2 regions of the Streptomyces sp. 3211.6 genome follow, and region 2 is predicted to be linked to the other one. Evidence: predicted binding sites of a transcription regulator. Region 2 holds the regulator's gene; the other holds the start of a gene.
The links. Region 2 encodes HrcA, which represses chaperone genes, less so after heat shock. Its sites were predicted from a motif close to TTNGCACTCNGNNNNNCNGAGTGCNAA; they were not measured.
Positions count from the first base shown of each region.

Region 1 (4,206 bases), 1.9 Mb from region 2:
GCTGTGACCGTGACCGTGGCCGTGACCGGCGTCGCCCTCTTCCTCCGCCGGCTTCTCGACGACCAGGGTCTCGGTCGTGAGCAGCAGGGAGGCGATGGAAGCGGCGTTCTCCAGCGCGGAGCGGGTGACCTTGACCGGGTCGATGACGCCGGCCTTGACCAGGTCGCCGTACTCGCCGGTGGCGGCGTTGAAGCCGTTGCCCTTCTCCAGCTCCGCCACCTTCGAGGTGATGACGTAGCCCTCGAGGCCGGCGTTCTCGGCGATCCAGCGCAGCGGCTCGACGGCGGCGCGGCGGACGACCGCCACACCCGTGCCCTCGTCGCCGGTCAGGCCGAGGTTGCCCTCGAGGACCTTGACGGCGTGGACGAGCGCGGAGCCACCGCCGGAGACGATGCCCTCCTCGACCGCGGCGCGGGTCGCGGAGATGGCGTCCTCGAGACGGTGCTTCTTCTCCTTGAGCTCCACCTCGGTGGCGGCGCCGACCTTGATGACGCAGACGCCGCCGGCGAGCTTCGCCAGGCGCTCCTGCAGCTTCTCGCGGTCCCAGTCGGAGTCCGTGGACTCGATCTCGGCCTTGATCTGGTTGACGCGGCCCGCGACGTCGGCGGCGTTGCCGCCACCGTCGACGATGGTCGTGTCGTCCTTGGAGATGGTCACGCGGCGCGCGGAACCGAGGACGTCCAGACCGGCCTGGTCGAGCTTGAGGCCGACCTCCTCGGCGATGACGGTGGCACCGGTGAGGGTGGCCATGTCCTGGAGCATCGCCTTGCGGCGGTCGCCGAAGCCCGGGGCCTTGACGGCGACCGCGTTGAAGGTGCCGCGGATCTTGTTGACGACGAGGGTGGAAAGGGCCTCGCCCTCGACGTCCTCGGCGATGATCAGCAGCGGCTTGGAGCCACCCGCCTGGATGACCTTCTCCAGCAGCGGCAGGAGGTCCTGGATGGAGGAGATCTTGCCCTGGTTGATCAGGATGTACGGGTCGTCGAGGACGGCCTCCATACGCTCCTGGTCGGTGACCATGTACGGGGAGAGGTAGCCCTTGTCGAAGGCCATGCCCTCGGTGAACTCCAGCTCCAGGCCGAAGGCGTTGGACTCCTCGACGGTGATGACACCGTCCTTGCCGACCTTGTCCATCGCCTCGGCGATGAGCTCGCCGACCTGCGAGTCCTGCGCGGAGAGCGCGGCCACGGCGGCGATGTCCGACTTGTCCTCGATCGGGCGGGCGGTCGCGAGGAGCTCCTCGGACACGGCCTTGACCGCGGCGTCGATGCCCTTCTTCAGGGCGGCCGGGGAGGCGCCGGCGGCGACGTTGCGCAGACCCTCGCGGACGAGCGCCTGGGCGAGCACGGTGGCGGTGGTGGTGCCGTCACCCGCGATGTCGTTGGTCTTGGTCGCCACCTCCTTCACGAGCTGGGCGCCGAGGTTCTCGTACGGGTCGTCCAGCTCGACCTCGCGGGCGATGGTGACACCGTCGTTGGTGATGGTGGGGGCGCCGAACTTCTTGTCGATGACGACGTTGCGGCCCTTGGGACCGATCGTCACCTTCACCGTGTCGGCAAGCTTGTTGACGCCGCGCTCGAGGGCGCGACGGGCGTCCTCGTCGAACTTCAGGATCTTCGCCATGGGAGCGGTTCAGCCCTCTCGAAAACTCGGGTTTAACGAACCGCGCCCCTCGCCGCCCGGCAATCAGCGGGGTGACCAGGGGCGCAGTTCAAAGCAATGCGTGAGAAGTGATTACTTCTCGACGATCGCGAGCACGTCGCGGGCCGAGAGGACGAGGTACTCCTCGCCGCTGTACTTCACTTCGGTGCCGCCGTACTTGCTGTACAGCACGATGTCGCCGACGGAGACGTCCAGCGGAAGACGCTGGCCGTCCTCGAAGCGGCCCGGGCCGACCGCGAGGACGACGCCCTCCTGGGGCTTCTCCTTCGCGGTGTCCGGGATGACCAGGCCGGAGGCCGTGGTCTGCTCGGCGTCGAGCGGCTGGACCACGATGCGGTCCTCAAGCGGCTTGATGGCAACCTTGGAGCTGGCGGTCGTCACGATCCGACCTCCCCCTTCGGAGATCCGGGGTTAACTGTCTGAGGTGGCGACCAGGTCGATCCGTCGTCGCGGGTGCCGGACCTGCCTGTCGCTGTGTTGGCACTCACCGGTGGCGAGTGCCAGGTGTGACACTATTCCGGCGATTAGCACTCGGTCAAGCGGAGTGCCAACACAGGCCGCCACTCCCACCGGATCCGGCCGCTGGACGACCCGTTTGGCTCATTCGGCACGGGGGCCGGGGCGCAGGCCCGCCATCGCGCCCTGTGTGAGGCTTGCCCCGTGCGCATCCTGGTCGTGGAAGACGAAGAGAACCTGGCCGAGTCCCTGTGGCAGGGCCTGTCCGCCGAGGGCCACCGCGTCGAGGTCGCCCACGACGGGCACCGCGGGCTGGAGCTGGCCCTCACCGGCGGCCCCTACGACGTCGTGCTGCTGGACCTCATGCTGCCCGGCCCCGGCGGCGCCGAGATCTGCACCCGGATGCGCGCCCACGGCGACCCCACCCCCGTCCTGATGCTCACCGCCAAGGACGGCGAGTACGACGAGGCCGACGGTCTCGACGCCGGGGCCGACGACTACCTCACCAAGCCCTTCTCCTTCGTCGTGCTCGGCGCCCGCCTGCGCGCCCTCGCCCGCCGCGCCGCCGGCCCCGGGCCCGCGCCCGCCGTGCTCCGCGCCGGGGACCTGGTCCTCGACCCGCACGACCGCCGCTGCCGCCGCGGCGCGCAGGACATCGAGCTCACCGCCCGCGAGCTCGGCGTGCTCGCCTGCCTGATGGAGCGCCCCGGCAGGGCCGTCGCCAAGCAGGACATCCTCGACGAGGTGTGGGACTCCCCCCACGGCATCGACCCGAACATCGTCGAGGTCTACGTCTCCTCCCTGCGCAAGAAGATCGACGCCCCCTTCGGCCGCCGCTCCATCCTCACCGTCCACGGCACGGGCTACCGCATGGCCCCCGACGGCGGCTGAGGGCGGTCGACCTTGGTCAGCAGCCTCCGCGCCCGGACCGCGCTCGCCGCCGCGGTCGCGATGGCCGCCGTGCTCGCCACCGGCGGACTGTGGCTCTACACCCTCATGCGCGGCAACCTCCTCGACAACACCACCGGCCGCACCGAGCTCGCCGCACGGAAGACCGCCGCCCAGGCCGACACCCGCACCCTCCCGCCCGGCGGCCGGCTGCCCGCGCCGGAGGGCGGGGTCGACCTGGTCCTCGTACGCGACGCACAGGGCCGGACCGTCGCGAGCACCGCCGCCGGCGGGGAACCCCGGGACATCCCCCGCCTCGACGGGCTCCGCCCCGGCCCCGGGCAGGACTCCCGGTCGGCCGTCCTGCCCCCCGCGCACCCCGGCGGGCAGCGGCGCGTGGTCGTCGCGGTCGAGGCCCCCGGCCCGCCCGGGGCGCACGACGCCGCCGCCCCGCACACCGTGTACGCGCTGACCGTGCTCGGGGACGTGGACGACGCCACCCGCGCCGTCGCGGTCGCACTGCTCGCCGGGGCGCCGCCGATGATCGCCTTCGCCGCGGCGCTGGCCTGGTGGGCCACCGGGCACGCGCTGCGCCCCGTCACCGCGATCCGCTCCGGGCTGGCCGCGGTCACCGCGAGCGAGCTGGACCGCCGCGTCCCCGACCCGGGCGGCGCCGACGAGATCGCCCAGCTGGCACGGACCGTCAACGACACCCTCGACCGGCTGGAGCGCTCCGACGCCCGGCAGCGGCAGTTCACCGCCGACGCCTCGCACGAACTGCGCAACCCGCTGGCCGCCGTCCGCTCCCGGCTGGAGGTGGCCCTGGCCATGGAGCGGCCCGACCGGGCGTCGGTGGAGGCCGCGCTGGCCGACACCGACCGGCTCCAGCGGATCGCCGCCGACCTGCTGCTCCTGGCCCGCCTCGACGGCGGACCCGCGCCGCGGCCCGAGCCGGTGGACCTGGCGCTGCTGGCGGCGGAGGACGCGGCACGCCGCCCCGCGCCCCGGGTGCCGCTGCGGGTGGAGGCACCGGCGCCGGTCCCGGCGTACGGGGACGCGGCGCGGCTGGAGCGGGCGCTGGGCAACCTGGTGGACAACGCCCTGAGGTACGCGCGGGGCCAGGTCGTGGTGCGGGCCGCCGCGCGGGACGGGTGGGCGGTGCTGGAGGTGGCCGACGACGGTCCGGGGATCCCGGAGGCG
Region 1 covers NZ_RBXC01000001.1:4,798,833-4,803,038, reverse strand. Annotated here, with positions in the region: gene groL (chaperonin GroEL) at 1-1,623, opposite strand, end outside; gene groES (co-chaperone GroES) at 1,735-2,043, opposite strand; gene BX286_RS22340 (response regulator transcription factor) at 2,323-3,009, shown strand; gene BX286_RS22335 (HAMP domain-containing sensor histidine kinase) at 3,022-4,206, shown strand, end outside.
Region 1: a site for HrcA is predicted at 2,187-2,213, ahead of groES (co-chaperone GroES). Genes of this name have one in related genera too.

Region 2 (4,206 bases):
GGGGAGTACTCACGCATCCGGCCGACACTAGGAGCGCGGCCGCCCTCACGCCCGCGACACGCCGAACCGGTCCGCCAGTGTGTCGCGTTGCGCACGCACGAAGCCCGCGTCCACCACCGCTCCGTGACCCGGCACGTACAGCGCGTCCTCCCCGCCCAGCGACAGCAGCCGGTCCAGGGCCGCCGGCCACTGGCCCGGCACTGCGTCCGAGCCCGCCTGGGGCTCCCCGGACTCCTCGACCAGGTCCCCGCAGAACACCGCCTCCCGCTCGCCCGGCACGAAGACGGCCAGGTCGTGCTGGGAGTGCGCGGGCCCCACGTTGGCGAGCAGCACCTGCACCCCGCCGAGCTCCAGCGTCCACTCGCCCGACACCAGGTGCCCCGGGGCCTGGAGCAGGTCGCACGCCTCCGCGGCCGCGTCCTGCGGCAGGCCCTGGGCCACGGCGCTCTCCCGCAGCTCCTCGCGGCCCCCGGACGTCGCCAGCAGCCGCTCCAGTCCGACCGCCCCGTAGAACTGGGCGCCGGAGAAGGCGGGACCGCCCAGCACGTGATCGAAATGTCCGTGCGTGAATGCGATATGGGTCACGTGCCGCCCGGTCAGCCGCTCCGCCTCGGCACGCACCTGAGCCCCTTCCCGCACACTCGATCCGGGGTCGATCAGGAGCACCGAGTCGTCCCCCACCACCAGCCCCACCGTGCAGTCCCACACCGGGAGGCGTCGTCGGCCCACCCGCGCGGCCACCCGTTCCCAGCCCGCCTCTTCCCAACGTACGTCCATGCCGCGACGCTACCCTGGCGGGCCACCCTTGCCTGCGGCGTACTACCCGGCCGTACACTGAGCGGGGGATCTCTGGCACTCGGACGAGCAGAGTGCCAGCCGATCAAGACCGCAAGCCGGCAGGAACGCAGGACCGCAGGACTGACCGGCCACGACCGCCCGACGACCGACCGCATCCGGAGGTGTGCGCAATGCTCAGTGAACGCAGACTCGAAGTGCTGCGCGCCATCGTCCAGGACTACGTCGGGACGGAGGAGCCCGTCGGCTCCAAGGCCCTCACCGAGCGGCACAAGCTGGGCGTCTCACCGGCCACCGTGCGCAACGACATGGCGGTGCTGGAGGAGGAGGGCTACATCGCCCAGCCCCACACCAGCGCCGGCCGGATCCCCACCGACAAGGGCTACCGCCTCTTCGTCGACAAGCTGGCCGGGGTCAAGCCGCTGTCGACGCCCGAGCGGCGGGCCATCCAGAACTTCCTCGACGGGGCCGTGGACCTCGACGACGTCGTCGGCCGCACGGTCCGGCTGCTCGCGCAGCTGACCCGCCAGGTCGCCGTCGTCCAGTACCCGTCGCTGACCCGCTCCACCGTCCGGCACGTCGAGCTGCTGTCGCTGGCCCCGGCCCGGCTGATGCTCGTGCTGATCACCGACACCGGACGGGTCGAGCAGCGCATGGTCGACACCCAGACCCCGTTCGGCGAGAACTCCCTCGCCGATCTGCGGGCACGGCTCAACAGCCGGGTGGTCGGCCGTCGTTTCACCGACGTTCCGAACCTGGTGCAGGACCTGCCGGAGTCGTTCGAGATCGACGACCGGGCCACCGTCAAGGCGGTGCTCGCGACCCTCCTCGAAACGCTGGCCGAGGAGGCGGAGGAGCGGCTGATGATCGGCGGCACCGCCAACCTCACTCGCTTCGGACATGATTTTCCCTTGACGATCAGGCCCGTCCTGGAAGCGCTCGAGGAGCACGTGGTGCTCCTGAAGCTGCTGGGCGAGGCCGGAGAGTCGGGGATGGCCGTACGGATCGGGCACGAGAACGCCTACGAGGGGCTCAACTCCACGTCGGTCGTGTCCGTCGGCTACGGTTCGGGCGGCGAAGCAGTCGCCAAACTCGGCGTGGTCGGACCGACCCGCATGGACTACCCCGGAACGATGGGAGCGGTACGCGCAGTGGCACGTTACGTCGGACAGATCCTGGCGGAGTCGTAAGTGGCCACGGACTACTACGCCGTACTCGGCGTGCGCCGCGACGCATCGCAGGACGAGATCAAGAAGGCCTTCCGCCGCCTCGCGCGTGAACTCCACCCGGACGTGAACCCGGACCCGAAGACGCAGGAGCGCTTCAAGGAGATCAACGCGGCCTACGAGGTCCTCTCGGACCCGCAGAAGAAGCAGGTCTACGACCTCGGCGGCGACCCGCTGTCCTCCTCGGGCGGCGGCGGTGGCGCGGGCGGCTTCGGAGCCGGCGGCTTCGGCAACTTCTCCGACATCATGGACGCCTTCTTCGGCCAGGCCTCGCAGCGCGGCCCGCGCTCGCGGACCCGCCGCGGCCAGGACGCCATGATCCGCCTCGACCTGGAGCTGGACGAGGCGGCCTTCGGCACGACCAAGGACATCCAGGTCGACACCGCCGTGGTCTGCGGCACCTGCTCCGGCGAGGGCGCCGCACCCGGCACCTCCGCGCAGACCTGTGACATGTGCCGCGGTCGCGGTGAGGTCTCGCAGGTCACCCGGTCCTTCCTGGGCCAGGTCATGACCTCGCGCCCCTGCCCGCAGTGCCAGGGCTTCGGCACCGTGGTCCCGACCCCGTGCCCCGAGTGCGCGGGCGACGGCCGGGTCCGCTCCCGCCGCAGCCTGACGGTCAAGATCCCGGCCGGCGTCGAGAACGGCACCCGGATCCAGCTCGCGGGCGAGGGCGAGGTCGGCCCCGGCGGCGGCCCCGCCGGCGACCTGTACGTGGAGATCCACGAGCTGCCGCACCCGACCTTCCAGCGGCGCGGGGACGACCTGCACTGCACGGTGACCATCCCCATGACGGCCGCGGCCCTGGGCACCAAGTGCCCGCTGGAGACGCTGGACGGCTTGGAGGAGATCGACGTCCGCCCCGGCACCCAGTCCGGCCAGGCGATCCCGCTGCACGGGCGCGGCGTCACGCACCTGCGCGGCGGCGGCCGGGGCGACCTGATCGTCCACGTCGAGGTCACCACCCCCGGCAAGCTGGACGCCCAGCAGGAGGAGCTGCTGCGCCAGCTCGCCAAGCTGCGCGGTGAGGAGCGGCCCATGGGCCAGTTCGCGCCGGGCCAGCAGGGCCTGTTCAGCCGCCTGAAGGACGCGTTCAACGGCCGCTGACCGCTCGGCGGACGGACCCCGCGAGAGCCCGGTACGGGAGACCCCGTACCGGGCTCTCGCCGTTGCCGGGCCGCCGGGAAAGCGGACTATGCCAGGCGAATGCCATGATTCGGCGCCGTGACCCGGACATGGCACGATGCAGTCCATGTCCTCCGCACCGAACGGTCTCCACCCGTATCCGATCGTGCAGGCTCCCATGGCGGGCGGCGTCTCCGGCCCGCCCCTCGTCGCCGCCGTGTGCGAAGCGGGCGGGCTCGGCTTCCTGGCCGGCGGCTACAAGACCGCCGACGGCATGTACCAGGAGATCAAGCAGACGCGCGGACTCACCCGGCGTCCCTTCGGCGTGAACCTCTTCCTCCCGCAGACCGGCCAGGTCGACCCGGCCGCCGTCGAGGCCTACCGCGGGCAGCTGGCCGGAGAGGCGAGCTGGTACGAGGTCTCCCTCGCGGAGGAGGACATCATCGGCACCAGCGACGACGGCTACGACGCCAAGCTCGCCATCCTGCTGGAGGACCCGGTACGGGTCGTCTCCTTCACGTTCGGCTGTCCCGACCCCGCCGCCCTGGCGCGCCTGCGGGCGGCCGGCACGTACACGATCGTCACCGTGACCTCGGCCGAGGAGGCCCGCGCCGCCCAGGCTGCCGGCGCCGACGCCGTCTGCGTCCAGGGCGTCGAGGCCGGCGGCCACCAGGGCACCCACCGCGACGGCCCACAGACCGACGGCACGGCCGGCGTCGGCTTGCTCGCCCTGGTCACCCAGGTCCGGGAGGCCGTGGCCCTGCCGATCATCGCGGCGGGCGGGGTGATGCGCGGCGCGCAGATCGCGGCGCTGCTCGCGGCGGGCGCGGAGGCCGCGCAGCTCGGCACGGCCTTCCTGGCCTGCCGGGAGTCGGGCGCCCACCCGCTGCACAAGAAGGCCCTGACCGACCCGATGTTCCCGCACACCGAGCTGACCCGGGCCTTCTCGGGCCGGCCCGGGCGGGGCCTGGTGAACCGGTTCGTGCGCGAGCACGGCCCGTACGCCCCGGCCGCCTACCCCCAGATCCACCACATGACCTCGGGGCTGCGCAAGGCGGCCGCC
Region 2 covers NZ_RBXC01000001.1:2,865,917-2,870,122, reverse strand. Annotated here, with positions in the region: gene BX286_RS13185 (DUF3097 domain-containing protein) at 1-17, opposite strand, end outside; gene BX286_RS13180 (MBL fold metallo-hydrolase) at 46-777, opposite strand; gene hrcA (heat-inducible transcriptional repressor HrcA) at 969-1,985, shown strand; gene dnaJ (molecular chaperone DnaJ) at 1,986-3,125, shown strand; gene BX286_RS13165 (nitronate monooxygenase) at 3,271-4,206, shown strand, end outside.